DNA from 3 places in the Kribbella sp. NPDC048837 genome. Region 1 is predicted to be linked to each of the others. Evidence: riboswitches for the same ligand, from Rfam matches in the RefSeq annotation. Region 1 holds a riboswitch; each other region holds the start of a gene.
The links. Region 1 has a riboswitch for S-adenosylmethionine ahead of thrC (threonine synthase). Riboswitches for the same ligand answer to the same signal wherever they lie in the genome.
Positions count from the first base shown of each region.

Region 2: another riboswitch for S-adenosylmethionine. It lies ahead of ACZ6O0_RS08390 (GNAT family N-acetyltransferase); the one in region 1 lies ahead of thrC (threonine synthase).
Region 3: another riboswitch for S-adenosylmethionine. It lies ahead of ACZ6O0_RS19010 (aminotransferase class V-fold PLP-dependent enzyme); the one in region 1 lies ahead of thrC (threonine synthase).

Region 1 is NZ_JBVJHF010000002.1:1,068,043-1,073,705, forward strand. It holds gene ACZ6O0_RS13085 (hypothetical protein) at 1-98, opposite strand, end outside; gene ACZ6O0_RS13090 (DNA-3-methyladenine glycosylase family protein) at 171-1,118, shown strand; gene ACZ6O0_RS13095 (cation:proton antiporter) at 1,141-2,388, shown strand; SAM riboswitch class I at 2,472-2,614, shown strand; gene thrC (threonine synthase) at 2,628-3,890, shown strand; gene ACZ6O0_RS13105 (ubiquitin-like small modifier protein 1) at 3,887-4,162, shown strand; gene ACZ6O0_RS13110 (VOC family protein) at 4,235-4,615, shown strand; gene ACZ6O0_RS13115 (zinc-dependent alcohol dehydrogenase family protein) at 4,625-5,641, shown strand.
Region 2 is NZ_JBVJHF010000002.1:91,574-97,236, reverse strand. It holds gene ACZ6O0_RS08410 (FAD-dependent monooxygenase) at 1-571, shown strand, start outside; gene ACZ6O0_RS08405 (dihydrofolate reductase family protein) at 660-1,265, shown strand; gene ACZ6O0_RS08400 (NAD-dependent epimerase/dehydratase family protein) at 1,262-2,182, shown strand; gene ACZ6O0_RS08395 (TIGR03618 family F420-dependent PPOX class oxidoreductase) at 2,206-2,589, shown strand; SAM riboswitch class IV at 2,663-2,775, shown strand; gene ACZ6O0_RS08390 (GNAT family N-acetyltransferase) at 2,788-3,339, shown strand; gene ACZ6O0_RS08385 (dihydrofolate reductase family protein) at 3,346-3,600, shown strand; gene ACZ6O0_RS08380 (BTAD domain-containing putative transcriptional regulator) at 3,657-5,663, shown strand, end outside.
Region 3 is NZ_JBVJHF010000003.1:713,807-719,469, reverse strand. It holds gene ACZ6O0_RS19015 (prolyl oligopeptidase family serine peptidase) at 1-1,438, shown strand, start outside; gene ACZ6O0_RS19010 (aminotransferase class V-fold PLP-dependent enzyme) at 1,450-2,814, opposite strand; SAM riboswitch class IV at 2,831-2,944, opposite strand; gene ACZ6O0_RS19005 (DinB family protein) at 3,071-3,586, shown strand; gene ACZ6O0_RS19000 (DUF4184 family protein) at 3,618-4,358, shown strand; gene ACZ6O0_RS18995 (FtsK/SpoIIIE family DNA translocase) at 4,630-5,663, shown strand, end outside.

The DNA.
Region 1 (5,663 bases):
GCGAAGTACAACCCCCGCGGTCCCCGGCTGAACCGGGCCCGCCCGATCACCCCGACCCCCAGCCCTATCAGGGTCGTCAGGTTGAGGAAGTTCCCCACCACCTTCACCCTTTGCCACCCGGTCATGGCTCAGTATGCGGTTCTGTCCGTGGCGTGAGTAAGACTTGGCGGGTGAGTTCGGTGGTGCGGGTCTGGCGGGCAGGGCGGGTGGTGGATCCGCATTCGGTGATCGGAGGGCTGCGGAAGGGGCCGGGCGATCCGGCGTACGTGTTCGACCCCGTGCGGCGGACGGTGTGGCGGGCCACGCGCACGCCCGACGGGCCGGTGCTGCTGCGGTTGACGCCGTACGCCGGGGAGGTGGAGGCCGAGGCATGGGGGCCGGGGGCTTCGTGGGCGCTGGACGGGGTGCCGGAGTTGCTGGGGGAGGCCGACAGCTGGGACGGGTTCGAGCCGTTGCCGGAGCATCGGGCGCTGGTGGACGCGGCCCGGCGGTTCCCGCATGTCCGGGTGCCGCGGACGCGGGCGGTGTTCGAGGCGATGGCGGCCGCGGGGATCGAGCAGGTCGTCACGGGCAAGGAGGCGTTCCGGGCGTGGCGGCTGCTGCTGCGCGAGTACGGCGAACCCGCGCCGGGCCCGAGTGGTCCGGACGGACGGGTGATGATGGTGCCGCCCGCGCCGGAGGAGTGGCGAGTGATCCCGTCCTGGCAGTGGCTCCGGGCCGGTGTGGAGGGCCGCCGGTCGCGGGTGGTCGTGACCGCCGCGACCCGGGCCAAGGCGCTCGAGCGGACGCTGGAGCTGACCGACTCCGCCGAGATCGAACGCCGGCTGCGATCACTGCCCGGTGTCGGGGTGTGGACGGCCGCCGAGGTCCGCCAGCGGGCACACGGCGACGCGGACGCGTTCTCGTTCGCCGACTACCACGTGTCCCGCAACGTCTCCTACGCCCTCATCGGCGAGGAGCTGGACGACGACGGCTGCGCCGAGCTGATCGAGCCGTATCGCGGCCATCGGTTCCGCGTCCAGCGCCTCCTCGAACTGGCCGGCATCGGTCACCCGCGCTTCGGCCCGCGCAAGTCCCTGCCCACCCATACTCCGGGCGCAACGCATCGCTTGAGGTAGCCATGGGCACCGGACCCCCACGATGACGATCGACGGGGACGGGCTGTACCTGGTGGCCGGCCTGGCCTTGCTGCTCGGCGCCGTCCTGCCCCGACTCCTGCGCCGGTACGCCGTCTCCGCGCCGATCGCCTTCCTCGGCGCCGGCCTGCTCCTAGGTCTCGCGGTCGACCGGCAGCACCTCAGCCCGCTCGCCGAGCCCGGGATCACCGAGCACCTGGCCGAGCTGACCATCCTCGTCGCGTTGATGGGCGTCGGGCTGGCGATCGACCGCCCGATCGGCTGGCGGCGCTGGAGCGTCACCTGGCGGCTGCTCTTCGTCGCCATGCCCGCCTGCATCGCGGCGGTCGCCGGCGTCGGCTGGGGACTCGGCCTGGCTCCCGCGACCGCGCTCCTGGTGGGGGCCATCCTCGTACCGACCGACCCGGTGCTCGCGTCCGACGTTCAGGTGCAAGGCCCGACCACCGGCGAGGGCGCAGAGCCGGAGGAGGACGACGAGGTCCGCTTCGCACTCACCTCGGAGGCGGGGCTGAACGACGGCCTGGCCTTCCCCTTCGTCTACGCCGCCGTCTTCGCCGCCACCAAGGGCGCGGTCGGCAACTGGGCTCTCGAGTGGTTCGCCTGGGACCTGGTCGGCCGGACCCTGATCGGTGTCGCGGTCGGAGCCGGGGCGGGCTGGCTGCTCGGCAAGATGGCCTTCTCCGCGCCGTCGCGCACCTTCCGGCTGGCGGACGCGCGGGAGCCGGTTCTGGCGCTCGCGATGACGCTGGGTGTCTACGGCCTCGCCCAGGTGCTGCACGGCTACGGGTTCGTCGCGGTCTTCGTCGCCGCACTGGCGCTGCGGGCGGCCGAACGCAGCCACGACTTCCATGAGGAACTGCACGGTTTCGTCGAGCAACTCGAGCACATCCTCACCTGGGGGATCCTGCTGCTGCTCGGAGTGGCGATCACGGCCGGGTTGCTCAAGCCGCTGACCCTGTCCGGCGTCGCGATCGGGCTCCTGCTGGTGCTGGTGATCCGTCCGCTGACCGCCTGGGTCTCGCTGGCCGGAACGCCGATGCGCCGGTCGGAGCGGTGGGTGACGGCCGTGTTCGGCGTCCGCGGGGTCGGTTCGGTGTTCTACCTGGCGTACGCCGGAGCCGACTTCGGCACGGACCTGCCGTGGCTGTGGGCGACGGTCGGCTTCACTGTCGTGCTGAGCGTCGTCGTGCACGGGATCGCGGCGACACCGCTGATGCGGATGCTCGACGTACGCCGCGATCGGGCCGCCTGAGCGCTCCGGCGGAGCTGAGATCTAGCGTCTCGGATGCTGGGAACGGAAGACACAATATGGACCCGATTGGGTAGTCTCGGGGGAGCTCATCCAGAGGGACTGAGGGAAACGGCCCGTTGAAGTCCCGGCAACCCTCCCCGTCGAGGCCCCGTCCTGGGGGTGACTCGCGGCGGAACGGTGCCAAATCCGTCCCGCGCCGAGATCCGGCCCCCGGGGAAGATGAGAGGGGAACCTCACTCATGAGCCTGACCGCCGCCACCCACACGATCCGTGAAGGTGCCTTCGGCAACGGTACGCACCTGAGCTGTCGCGCCTGTGGGGCGAAGTCGCCGCTCGGTCCGTTCTACGCCTGTATGGAGTGCTTCGGTCCGCTCGAGGTCGGGTACGAGTACCCGACGATCACCCGCGAGCAGATCGAGGCCGGTCCCAAGAACATCTGGCGCTACCAGCCACTGCTGCCCGTCCCGGTGGACGTGGCCAGCTTCCCGAACACCGAGCCCGGCTACACCCGGCTCGTCGACGCGCAGAACCTCGCCCGCGAGCTGGGTCTGCGCAAGCTGTGGGTGAAGGACGACTCCGGCAACCCGACCCACTCCTTCAAGGACCGGGTTGTCGCAAGTGCACTCAGTGCCACCCGCGAGCTCGGCATGACGGTCTTCGCCTGCCCGTCCACCGGCAACCTGGCCAACGCGGTCGCCGCGGCCGCCGCCCGGGCCGGCATCCGCTCGGTCGTGTTCATCCCGCACGACCTCGAGCGCCCGAAGGTGATCACCACCGCCGTGTACGGCGGCACCCTGGTGGCCGTCGAGGGCAACTACGACGACGTGAACAAACTGGCCTCCGAGATCGCCGGCGAGGAGGAGGGCTGGGCGTTCGTCAACGTCAACGTCCGCCCGTACTACTCCGAAGGCTCCAAGACCCTGGCCTTCGAGATCGCCGAGCAGCTCGGCTGGCGGCTGCCGCAGCAGATCGTCATCCCGGTCGCGTCCGGATCCCAGCTGACCAAGATCGACAAGGGCTTCACCGAGCTCGGCAAGCTCGGCCTGGTCGACGCCACCGACTACAAGGTGTACGGCGCCCAGGCCACCGGCTGCTCGCCCGTCGCCCAGGCGTTCCGCGACGGCCACGACGTGGTCAAGCCGGTCAAGCCGGACACCATCGCCAAGTCGCTCGCGATCGGCAACCCGGCCGACGGGCCTTACGTCCTGGACGTCGCCCGCCGTACCGGTGGAGCGATCGAGGACGTCAGCGACGAAGAGGTCGTCGAGGGCATCCAGTTGCTGGCCCGGACCGAGGGCATCTTCGCCGAGACCGCGGGCGGGGTGACCGTCGCGACGCTGAAGAAGCTGATCGCGACCGGCCAGCTCGACCCCGAGGCCGAGACGGTGATCATCAACTCCGGCGACGGGCTGAAGACGCTCGACGCCGTGGCCGACCGGGTCGGCCCCAAGGTGACCATCCCCGCGTCGTACGACGCCTTCGTGAAGGCAGGCCTGCAGTGAGTGTGAGCGTACGGGTCCCGACCATCCTGCGGCCCTACACCCAGGGCGTCTCCGAGGTCTCCGCCGAGGGCGCGACGCTGATCGAGGTGCTGGACTCGCTGGACGGCTCCTACCCCGGGATCAAGGGCCGGGTGCTGGACGAGTCGGGCGAGCTGCGCCGGTTCGTGAACGTGTACGTCGACGACGACGACGTACGCTTCGCCGACGGCCTGCAGACCTCGATCAAGGACGGCGGCCAGGTCTCGATCATCCCCGCGGTCGCGGGCGGCTGATCTTTCGGTAGTGGTTCTCCTGCCGGTGGTTCCGGGCGTCGTTCGTCCGGAACCACCGCTACCGTCGCCTGCATGGCGACGAAATGGACCATCGGCGGGGATGCCGCCGATCCGCAGCAGCTGGCGCGGTTCTGGGCCGCGGCCCTCGGGTACGTGATCGAGCCCGGATTCGACGATCCGGACGGCGCGGGGATCATCGATCCCGACGACGTGGGGCCGGCGATCGGCTTCCTCCGCGTCCCCGAGCCCAAGACCTCGAAGAACCGCCTGCACATCGACATCCGCGTGGCCGGCGAGACCCGCGACGCCGCGGCCGCCGGCCGGATGCGGTCGAAGGCCGCCGAGTTGGTGGCGCTGGGCGCCGTCGAGGTCCGCGAGGAGTTCTACGGCCCCGACGTCCTCGGCCACATCGTGATGCTGGACCCCGAAGGCAACGAGTTCTGCGTCGGTTAAGGTGCCGGAATGCGCGCTGTCGTCATCGATCAGTACGGCGTACTGCCTGAGGTGCGTGAGGTCCCGCAGCCCGAGGCCGCCGAGGGAGCGGTAGTCCTGAAGGTCGAGGCCACCGGTCTGTGCCGGAGCGACTGGCACGGGTGGATGGGCCACGACTCCGACATCGTTCTCCCGCACGTCCCCGGCCACGAGCTCGCCGGCACCATCGCCGCCGTCGGTGCTGGGGTCGCCGGTTGGGACGTCGGCGATCGGGTCACGACGCCGTTCATCTGTGCGTGCGGAACGTGCGAACAATGCCGCGAGGGCAACCAGCAAGTCTGCCCTCGTCAGCAGCAGCCTGGCTTCACGTACTGGGGTTCCTTCGCCGAGTACGTCGCCGTACCGTACGCGGCGGTGAACCTCGTGCGCCTCCCCGACGACTTGGACTTCGCCACCGCCGCCGGCCTGGGCTGCCGCTTCGCCACCTCCTTCCGCGCCGTCCACCAGGTCGGCCGCGTCGCTTCCGGTGAACGAGTGGCCGTCTTCGGCTGCGGCGGCGTGGGCCTGTCCGCGGTGATGATCGCCGCCGCCTTGGGCGCCGAGGTGATCGCCGTCGACACGAACCCGGATGCCTTGAAGCTCGCCCGCGAGTACGGCGCTTCCCACACCCTGCAGGCCTCGCCGAGCACGGTCGACGACATCCACGCCCTGGGCGGCGCCCACGTGACCATGGACGCGTTGGGCTCCAACGCCATCGTCCAACAGGCCCTGCAAGCCCTCCGCCCGCGCGGCCGCCACCTCCAGGTCGGTCTCCTCCCGTCCGGCGTCCAACTAGACGTCAGCCGCCTGATCGGCCAGGAACTCCAATGGCTCGGCAGCCACGGCATGCCCGCCCACGCCTACCCGGACATGCTGAACCTGGTTGCCTCAGGCAACCTCAAACCCTCGGACCTGATCACACGCACCATCACCCTCGCCGAAACCCCCGCCGCCCTCGCGGCCCTGTCCGACGGAACCCCAGCCGGCGTGACGATCATCAACCCGTAAGTACACCCACGCGTGCTACAGC
Region 2 (5,663 bases), 980 kb from region 1:
CGGGTGGAAGTTGGCGGCGGACGTACGAGGCGTGGCTCCGGAGGGGCTCCTGGACAGCTACAGCGAGGAGCGGCATCCGGCCGGGGTCGCCGTACTGGAGAACACGCGTGCTCAGTCGGCGCTCATGCTTCCTGGGCCGCACACCGATGCGTTGCGGGACATCGTGTCGGAGCTGATGGACATTCGCGAGGTCAATCAGTACTTCGGGCGGCTGTTGGGAGGTCTTGGGACCCGCTATGCGTTCTCGTATGCCAAGCCTGATGATCACCAGCTGATCGGGTGCTACTGCCCTGATCTCGCCTTTGTCACTGCGGATGGCGTCTCGCGACTCAGCCAGTTCACGACGGGCGGTCGCGCCGTACTGGTCGGTGATCCTGCAGTCGGGGAGGCGGCGGCTGGTTGGCGGGATCGGGTCGAGATCGTCGCTGTCGATTCCATCGAGGACGAGCGGTTGTCGGCAGTGCTCGTCCGTCCCGACGGCGTCATCGCGTGGGCCTGCTACCCGGGTGAAGTCCCAGACACTGCGCTACTGCAGACAGCCCTCGCCACCTGGCTGGGTGCCCCTGCCTGACCACGGGGGATCTGCTCGATTCGTTCAAGACGTGGGGGTGGGGGGCTCATAGATTCGGGGTGGTGAGGGGTCGTGAGCGAGGAGAGATATGACCAAGGTGTTCAGTGCGCACGCTGTGTCGGTTGATGGATTTATCAGTGGTCGCACGCCTGAGGGTGTCGAGGAGTTCGGGCGTGGGCTGGGTGACGCGGGGATGTTGTTCGACTGGTACTTCGACGGGGACACGCCGAGCCGGGTGTTCGATGGGTTCACGTTGAGCGAGCCGAGTGCGAGGTTCTTCGACATCATCGCGGCGCGGGTGGGGGCGACCGTTTCGGGGCGTACGACGTACGAGCACTCCGGGCACTGGGGCGGCGGTGGTCCGCATCCGACGGCGCCGCTGTTCGTACTCAGTCACCGGCCCGCGCCGGAGATCGGCGAGCGGCAGACGCTCGTCACCACCGGCATCGAGGACGCGGTCGCGGCGGCTCGCGCGGTTGCCGGTGACAAGGATGTTGCGCTGATGGGCGGCGGCGTACTGACGTCCGCACTCGAAGCGGATCTCGTCGACGAGGTGATCCTGCACCAGGTGCCGGTGCTGCTCGGCGGCGGTCGGAGCTTCTTCCAGGACCTCCCGAAGCACGTGCGGCTCCGGCTGGCGGAGGCCATCCCCGCGCCCGGCGTGACTCACCTGCACTACGAGGTCGTCCGATGATCCTGGTGACCGGCGGGCTGGGGATGATCGGCGCCCACACCGCCCGCGCGCTCGTCGACCTGGGACATGAGGTCGTCGTGACCACGCACCGCCGTACCGATGTTCCGTCGTTCCTCGCCGGCCGGGTCACCGTGGAATCCCTCGACGTCACCGACCGGGACGCGTTCCTCGCGTTCGCCGATCGACACGAGATCAGCGACATCGTCCATCTCGCCGGCTCCATTCCCGACGAGGATCCCGTCCGCTTCTTCCGCACGGACCTGACCGGTCTGCTCAATGCGCTCGACGCCGCGCGCACCTGGGGCGTGCGAAGGTTCGCCGCCGCCAGCAGCCTCGGTGCGTACGTCGGGCGCACCGAGATCCCGTGGCACGAGGAGCTCGCGCTGCCGACCGCGGAGCTGCCGCACCTGATCATCGCGTTCAAGAAGGCCGTCGAGCCGCTCACCACGCACAGCCTCCAGGGCAGTGGTGTCCAACCGGTGGTGCTCCGGATCGGGACCATCTGGGGACCGCTCGTCGATCCGGAGACGCCGTTCTTCCACATCCCGCCGTACATCAGCGCCGTACTCCGCGGCGAGAAGCCGGAGCCGCTGTACGCCGACGACGGCGGCGACTCCTGCTACGCACCGGACGCCGGACGCGCGATCGCGCTCCTCACGACCACGGAGACCCTGCGGCACGACACCTACAACGTGTCCAGCGGACGGCCGTACACGAACCGCGAGTTCGCCGAGGCGCTGCAGGCGATCACGCCCGGTCTGCAGCTCGACCTGCTGCCCGGGCGAGAGGCCGGGCCTGGCGCCGATCCCTATCTCGACATCACCCGGCTGACCCGAGACACCGGCTTCGAGCCGGACTTCGACGTCGCCAAGGCGGTCGCCGACTATGTCGCGTGGCGCGCCGGTAACCCCCGCTGACCGCTTCCCGGAAGGAGCACCACATGCTCGACCCCGCCGTACGCCGCGTCCTCGACAGCACCTCGATCGCCCACCTCGCCACCGTCCTCCCCGACGGTTCACCCCACACCACGCCCGTGTACGTCGGCGCCCGCGGCGACCAGGTCGTCTTCTTCACCGGACCCGGCATGCGCAAAGCCCGCAACCTCCGCCGCGACCCACGACTCGCACTGTCCATCGCCCCCGTCGACAACCCCTTCGAACCCGTCGTCATCCGCGGCCGAGTCGTCGAATGGCTCGAGGGCGACGAGGCCTGGGAGATCGTCGACCAACTAGCCACCAAGTACACCGGCGTCCCCTACCCCCGAGACCACGAACGCGTAGTAGCCGTCATCGACCCCACCCACCAATCAGTCGGCGTCGGCTGAGACCTCAGTCCTCGTGGTGGCGGTGGTGAGAAATGATCTTGGTGGCGCCGGCCGGCTGCTACGGTTTCGGCGTGGTCATGAGTGCCAGCGGATAGCCCCGGCTTGCTGGTCGGCAACCCTCCTCGTGGGTGGGGTGCCCCGGGTGAGGACCTGGTTCGGCACAGGAGTGCCGGGCAAGCCGCGAGTGGGAGGTTCGGGATGGAGTTTCGTTCGGCCACCGCACAGGACGCCGAGAAGGTCGCGTTGCTGCACGCCGACAGCTGGCGCCGGCACTACCGGGGTGCGTACGCGGACTCGTTCCTGGATGGGGACATCGACACCGACCGACGCGCGGTCTGGTCAGCGCGGTTGGCAGCGCCGAGCAACGCCGCCACCATCCTCGCCGAGGACGACGGCCTGCTGGCGGGCTTCGTCCACGCCGAGTTCGACAAGGACCCGCGATGGGGCAGCCTTGTCGACAATCTGCATGTCGACTATCGCCAGCGTCGTACCGGTATCGGCACTCAGCTTCTGGCGCGGGCCGCCCGAGCCGTCATCGACCAGGCGACCAGCAACGCGATGTACCTGTGGGTGCTGCAGCAGAACACCGACGGGCAGCACTTCTACCGAGCGGCCGGAGGCACCCGGGTGGAAACGGCCACCGTGCCGCCACCCGGCGGAGACCCGACCCGCCTCAACGGCACGCCCAAGTGCCTGCGCATGTCCTGGCCCGACGCGTCCCAACTGGCCGGCTCAGTGAAAGCGGATTGAAGCCGACTGGACGAGCACATTCGCCGGTTGAAGGAGTCCACCGGCGGCGGCCTGGTGGTGTTCGGCGGAGTACAGACCGTACGCGCGCTCGTCACCGCGGATCTCGTCGACGAGTACTGGCTCAAGCTCAACCCCGCGGTCGTCGGCCGTGGCGGATCGAAGTTCTCCGACGTGGTCGATCGCAGGACGCTGACCCTGCGCAGTGCGAGGTCCTTCCCCTCCGGGACCGTCGCCTTGGTCTACTCGGCGCACGCCGGCTGAACCAGGAAGGTGGTTGCGACGTAGGGAACTGTGTCTACGCTCGTCGGGGGAGGGCGATGGTGCGGATCCGGCTGCTCGGGGGTTTCGGGGTCGATCGAGGGGGACAACCCGTCGATGGCCAGGTCTGGCGTCTGCGGAAGGCGCGGACGCTGGTCAAGATGCTGGCGTTGACGCGGGATCAGCGGCTGCATCGCGACGTACTGCTCGAGGAACTGTGGCCCGACCGGCCGCCGATGTCCGCGGTCAACAATCTCCATCAGGCACTGCACGTCGCCCGTCGCGCGCTCGCGGGCGAGGCGCCGAGCAACGGTCTGCTCGAACTGCGCGACGACTTCGTGGTTCTGCTCGCGGACGGTCTCGTCGAGGTCGACGTACGGACGTTCGAACGGCTGGCCGCGACGGCGCGGACCAGCGGTGACCTGGGCGACCTCCGGACCGCGGTAGCGGCGTACGGCGGAGACCTGCTCCCCGAGGACCGCTTCGAGGACTGGGCCGACCGTCCACGCTCGGAACTGCGAGCGACCTTCTGCGACCTCCTCGTGGACCTCGCGGAGGCGACCGAGAACGACGTCGAGGCGCTCGATGCGCTCCAACGGGCGCTCGCCATCGACTCGCTCCACGAGCGTGCCGTCCGCGACCTGATGCGGCGTCACGCGGCGATGGGCCGATCATCGGAGGCGTTGGCGCAGTACGAACGCCTCCGCACGGACCTGCGTACGACGTACGGCACCGACCCGGACCCGGAGACGCAACGCGTCTACCGCGACCTCCTGACCGGAGAGGCACCGATCCGGCCCCGCCACAACCTCGCCCCGGTGCTGACGAGCTTCGTCGGACGCGAGCGCGAGATCGCCGACGTACACCGCCTCCTGGAGCGCGGCCGGCTGGTGACGCTCACCGGGGTCGGCGGCGCGGGCAAGACGCGGCTGGCGGAGGAGGCCGCTCGGCGGCTGCTCGACTCGTACGCCGATGGCATCTGGATCGCCGACCTGGTCCCGGTGGCGGATCCGCGGCTCGTCCCCGACACGGTCGCGGCCGCACTGGGACTGGACCCGGCAGCGGGCTCGGATTCGTTGCGCACACTGATCACCCGCCTGGCGCCCCGAAAACTCCTCCTTGTACTGGACAGCTGCGAACACCTGCTCGCGGCCTGTGCCGGCCTCGCGAGCGCAGTACTGCGAAACTGCCCCGGCGTCACCGTGCTCGCGACGAGCCGCGAGCCGCTGCACACGCCGGGCGAGGTGACCTTCCGGGTGCCCTCACTCGAGCTTCCGGAGCCGGAGGATGCCAGTGACCTGAGCCGGCTCGGGACGCTGGCTTCGGTACGGCTCTTCGTCGACCGGGCCCAGGACGTCCGGCCCGGCTTCGTGCTCGATGCGGACAACGCGGCGCCGGTGGTGGAGATCTGTCGTCGTCTCGACGGCATTCCCCTCGCCCTGGAACTGGCCGCCGCCCGCGCATCGCACCTCGAGCCGGCGGAGATCGCGGAGCGGTTGAGCCAGGCGCTTCCGCTGCTCGGCCGGCACGGTGAGATCACTCGGCATGCGACGTTGCGGGCCGCGCTCGAGTGGAGCCACGCCTTGCTGTCGGACGACGAGCAGATCCTGCTGCGGCGGCTCGCCGTCTTCGCCGGGAGCTTCTCGTTGCCATCGGCCGAGGAGGTGTGCGCGGACGATCGGATACCCGCCGCGGACGTGCTGGACGGCCTCGGTCGCCTGGTCGACAAGTCCTTGTTGCTGGTCGACCACGACGGTCCTCGTTCCCGCTATCGCCTGCTGGAGACCATCCGGCAGTTCGCGCGCGAGCGACTCGTCGCCGCGCATGAGGTCGAACCGCTGGAGACAGCGCACTTCGAGCACTTCCTGGACCTGGCCTGCGCCCAGGATCCGGAACGCGCCAGCGTCGTCGTCGAACGCCCGCAGTCGCTCGACCTCGACCACGACAACCTCCGCGCCGCCCTCGCGTGGGCGGTGCGTCACGATCACCAGCGGGCATTGCTGCTGGGGGTGAACCTCTCGCAGTACTGGCTGGCGCGGGGTCATTTCGCCGAAGGCGCCGGCTGG
Region 3 (5,663 bases), on a different contig from region 1:
GCTGATGCTGCACAAGGTCGGCACACCGCAGTCCGAGGACGAGCTGGTGCTGAGCTTCCCGGACCAGGACCGGTACTTCATCACGCCGGAGGTGTCCGAGGACGATCGCTACCTCATGGTGCACATCAACGAGGGCACCGATCCTGGCAGCCGGCTCTGGGTCTACCCGATCACCTCCGACGGGTTCGGCGAGCCGGTGAAGGTCGTGGACACGTTCGAGGACGAGATCGGCTTCGTGCGGATGTCCGGCGACCAGTTGGTGCTCCGGACCGACCGGGATGCTCCGCGTGGCCGGGTGGTGCTCGCGTCGCTGGACGGCTCGTTCGTCGACCTCATCCCGGAGGGCGAGGCGACACTGCAGGCTGTCCGCGGCACGGCGGCCGGACTGGCCACGCTGACGCTGGTGGACGCGCAGCCGGTGCTGACCCTGTACGCACTCGACGGGTCGGATGCCCGGGTGATCGACGTACCGGGCGGGGGAGCGGTCGGCTTCAACGCCAGCCCCGAGTACGACGAGCTCTTCATCGGCTTGTCGACCACGACCGATCCCACGGTGTCGTACGTCGTCTCGTCCGACTCCGGCGACGTCCAGGCACTGCCTGAGCTCGTCCGTGGATCGGGCGGATTCACCTCGCCATCGGTCACGGTGACGCGGCGCGTGGAGCTCGGCCGCGAGGTGCCGTACTTCCTGATCACCCGCTCCGACCTGGACTTCTCGCAGCCGCGCCCGACGCTGCTCTACGGGTACGGCGGCTTCCGCATCCCGATCCTGGCCGACTACAAGCCCGGATGGCCGGCCTGGCTCGAGGCCGGCGGCGTGCTGGTGATCGCGAACCTGCGTGGCGGCGGTGAGTACGGCAGCGACTGGCACGACGCCGGCCGGCTCAAGAACAAGCAGAACGTGTTCGACGACTTCATCGCCGTCGCCGAGCACCTGCGGGACACCGGAGTGACCACCTCCGCGCAGCTCGCGATCCACGGTCGCAGCAACGGCGGTCTGCTCGTGGGCGCGGCCATGACCCAGCGTCCGGACCTGTTCGCGGTCGCACTGCCCGGTGTGGGGGTGATGGACATGCTGCGGTTCCACCTGTTCACAGTGGGCGCCGCATGGGCCTCTGACTTCGGCCATCCGGACGACGCATCGCAGTTCGAGGACCTGCTGGCTTACTCACCATTGCATCAGCTGAGCGACGGTACGTCGTACCCGGCGACTCTCGTGGTCACCGGTGACCACGACGACCGGGTGGTGCCGTTGCACAGCCACAAGTTCATCGCCGAGCTGCAGAATGCCCAGTCCTCGTCCGCACCTGTCTTGACCCGGGTCGAGGTCAACACCGGTCACGGCTTCGGCAAGCCCGCCGCGATGGTCGCGGCGGAATGGGCCGACCTACTGGCGTTCGCTGCTCACCACGTAGGTCTCGTACCTCCTGAGCAGTAGGAGGGCCGGCGTTACCAGATGCGCGGAGCCTGCAGGTCCCGCGGGTCGTCGGTGGGCTGACAGCCGTGGTCGGTGTCCTCGTACTCCGACCGCGGTCCACCGGCGGCCAGCGTCCGTACGGCGTTGACGAGACGGTCCACGTGCTCCCGCGTCGTCCCGAGGCCGAGGCTCGCGCGGACCGCCGTACCGTGCTCGGGGGAGTCGGCGAGGAGGTGGCCGACCAGCGGGTGCGCACAGAACTTGCCGTCGCGGACACCGATGCCGTACTCGGCGCTCAGCGCCGCGGACACCAGCGTCGAGCTCAGACCGGCGATGGTGAAGCACACTGTGCCGACCCGGTCCGCGTCCTCACCGAAGATCGAGTACGTCGTGACGCCGGGGACCTGAGCGAGTCCGGTGCGCAGCCGGGCGAGCAGGCTGCGCTCGTGCTGCTCGATCGCGTCCCGGTGCTTGCTGATCGCGGCACACGCCGAGGCGAGGGCGATCGCGCCGATGACGTTGGGGGAGCCGCCTTCGTGCCGCGCCGGGCCAGTCGTCCAGACCACGGTGTCGTTGGTGACCGCGGTGGTCGCGCCTCCGCCGTACAGGTACGGGTCGGCGGCGTCGAGCCAATCGGAGCGGCCGATCAGCGCACCGGCACCGTAGGGCGCGTAGAGCTTGTGGCCGGAGACCGCGACCCAGTCGACATCCAGGGAGGCAATGTCGACCGGGCGGTGCGGGGCCAGTTGCGCGGCATCGAGACAGACCCGCGCGCCATGCGCCCTCGCGACCTTGGCGATCTCCGCGATCGGGAAGATCTCACCGGTCACGTTCGAGGCGCCGGTGATCACTACGAGCAGGGGGCCGTCGGGTGCCGCGCGGAGCGCGTCGGCGACCTTCGTCACGGCGTCGGTCGGGCTCGTCGGTGCCGCCAGGCGAACGGTCCGCTCGCTCGGCCAGGGGAGGAGAGCGGCGTGGTGCTCGGACTCGAAGACGACGACCGTTGCGTCCTGGGGCACTGCGTGGGCCAGGAGGTTCAGTGCGTCGGTGGTCTGGCGGGTGAAGATCACCTGGTCGTCGGCGCGGGCACCGACGAAGGTGTGCACCTCGGCGCGGGCGCGCTCGTACCACTGGGTGGTGATGCGAGACGCGTAGCCGTTGCCGCGGTGCACCGACGCGTACGACGGCAGTGCGGCCTCGACGCTGGCCCGGACCGACTCCAGACACGGCGCACTGGCTCCGTGGTCGAAGTTCGCGTAGTCGGTGACCCGGCCGTCGGCCAGCGGGACCAGCAGGTCCGACCCGACCGTGGCGGGGATGCTGCCGGTGACGAGCCGGGCGACCGTCGGCCGCTGGGTCGTCGTACTGGCCGGCTCGAGGATGGAGAGGATCGACATGCTGCTGCTCCCGGGAAGTCCGCGCTTGCCGAGCGGGGTATCCGCACGGCCTGGTCTTCACCCGGGGCACCCCACCGCGGAGGAGGGTTGCCGGCCAGCAAGCCGGGGCTTCACGCTGACACTCATGACCTGCCGAGAACGGTAACGAACCGGCCACGACCTGCGCCAGCGCCTATCTCATGTGATGAGATAGGCGAACACATCGTGGACACACCCACCGCGATGAGCTTGGCCAATGTGAAGACAGAGGATGAGGATGACCTGGAGAGCACCTGCGGTCGAGCGACCGGACGGTTCGCTGATCGCGCCGGAGCGGGAGTTGCTGCAGGGTTATCTGGATTTCTATCGCACCACGCTGCTGGTCAAGTGCGCGGGCCTGACCGCCGAGCAGTTGGCCGAGCGGCCGTCGTCGCCGTCCAACCTCTCACTGCTCGGTCTGATCCGGCATCTGACCAAGGTGGAGCGGATCTGGTTCCGCATCCACTTCGCGGTGGACCCGGCCGAGCCGGTGTTCCCTCTGGAGCTGGGGAAGGACGCCGACTTCGAGCGCATCGATCCGGCTGAGGCACAGGCGGCGTACGAGGGTTTGATCGCCGAGTGGAAGCTTTCCGACGACGCCGCGGCGGGCCGGTCGCTCGACGATCGCTTCACCTTCGGTGGGACGGAGTCGACGCTGCGGATGATCTACATCCACCTCATCGGCGAGTACGCCCGCCACTGCGGCCACGCCGACCTGGTGCGAGAGCAACTCGACGGAACCACCGGGGCCTGACGAGACCTCCGGCTCTTTTAGGCTCCGGGGCGTGCCGTTCACGCTCGCTCACCCCGCAGCCGTCCTCCCGCTCGTCCGCCGGCCCTTCGTGCCCTCGGCGCTCGTGGCCGGCGCGGTGGCACCCGATCTCCTCTACCTCGACCCGATCTACCGGTTCGCCACCCAGGAGATCGACGGCAACCTCACGCTGACCCTCACGCACAAGTTCTCGTCGGCACTGTGGCTGGACCCGCTGCTGGCTCTAATCCTGCTCGTGGTCTTCAACCTGGTTCTCAAGCGCCCCCTGCTCGCTCTGGCGCCGCCCGCGCTCGCTGCCCGGCTCCAGTCACCCCGGACTCAGCTCCGCCTTCCCTCGCCCTCAGTCCTCCTGTGGACGCTGGTCTCCGCCGCGGTCGGCGCGTTCACCCACGTCCTGTGGGATTTCTTCACGCACCGGGATGCGAGCCGCATCCTCCAGTACGTCAGTACGGTCGCCGGCTGCGTCGTCCTCGCCATCTGGCTCTACCGCTGGTACGGCCGGACCGAACCGCATTCCGTCACTCCCGGTGACCACGTCCCGCCCTGGGCCCGGTACGTCGTACTGGTCGCGGGAGTCGTCCTCGGCGCGACCGGAGTCGTCGTACAGCTGGGCCGGTCCGAGGGCGGTTTCGCGGGCGACGCCGCCGTACGACTGGCCCTGACCGGGCTCGTGTCGGGCGGTCTGGCCACGCTCGGCTGGTACGTCGTCCTGTGGCATGCGGCCCGGTTGCGCAGGAGAGTGGCAGCGCTGTGACGCTACGGATGGGGCAGCGTGATCGGCGTGTGACACGTGGGACTCGAGAGGTAATCGGGGTAGCCTGCTAGACATGGCGACCCGCACGTCTTCCCCGGCGCGGGCGCAGAAGTCGGCAGCCAAACGGCCGGGTACGGCCCGTTCGGCTGCTGGTGGACGCTCCCGTCCGTCAGGCGCCCAGAAGCGTGGGCAGAGCGCGAAGCGCGGTGGATCCACCGCTGCGCGGACCAGCACGCCCAAAAACAGCGGACCGGGCCCGTTCGCGGCCGCCATGATCGCTCTCGGTCGCGGTGTGGTGAAGGTCTGGATCGGTATCGCGCACCTGCTCGGACGGATGGTCCGCGGCATCGGTCACGGTGCCCGCGACCTCGATCCCGAGCACCGCCGCGACGGCGCCGGCCTGTTCCTGATCGGTCTGGCCGTTGTCGTGGCCGCCGCGATCTGGTGGGACCTGCCGGGTGCCGTCGGCAAGGGGATCCGGACCGTCATCGGTGGCAGCGTCGGCGTGCTCGGCTGGGCCGTCCCGCTGATGCTCCTGTTCATCGCGGTGCGCACGCTGCGTCACCCGGACCGCAACGGCCCGGCCGGACGTCAGGTGATCGGCTGGACCGCCGTCGCCCTCGGCGTACTCGGCCTGGTCCACATCGCCAACGGCCTGCCCCGCCCGAGCAACCCGGCCGACGGACCGCTGCAGGACGCCGGCGGCGCCATCGGGTACGTCGTCTCGTCGCTGCTGTCCGACCTGCTGACGGAGTACGTCGCCGCACCGCTGCTGGTGCTGCTCTCGATCTTCGGTGCGCTCGTCATCACGGGGACGCCGGTCTACGCGATCCCACTGCGGTTCCGTGCGGCGTTCGACGTACTGATGGGACGTACGGCGCTGCCCGAGGACGCACCGTCCGTCATGGCCGCGCCGACCGACGACACGGTCCGGCTGACCCGCAAGGAGCGCCGGGCCAAGGCCGCGCTGGACGACGAGGACGGCGAGCCGACGGTCAAGCCGTACGACTCGCCGGTGCTCGAGGGCCGCGAGATCTCCAAGCGCGGGCGCAAGGCCAAGGCCGCGCCGGTGGAGGAGGACGCGTACGACGTCGACGCCTCCGAAGCCGCCGGGGCCGTGGTGCCGCCTGCGGTTCCGGCGAAGTCCGACTCGCCGCCCGAGCCGCCGCCGCACACGCCGCTGCCGCAGCGGGTGGAGCAGCTCAGCCTGTCCGGCGACATCACCTACACGCTGCCCGACGGGCAGATGCTCAAGCCCGGGTCGGTGCACAAGGCAAGGACCAAGGCGTCCGACCAGGTGGTCGA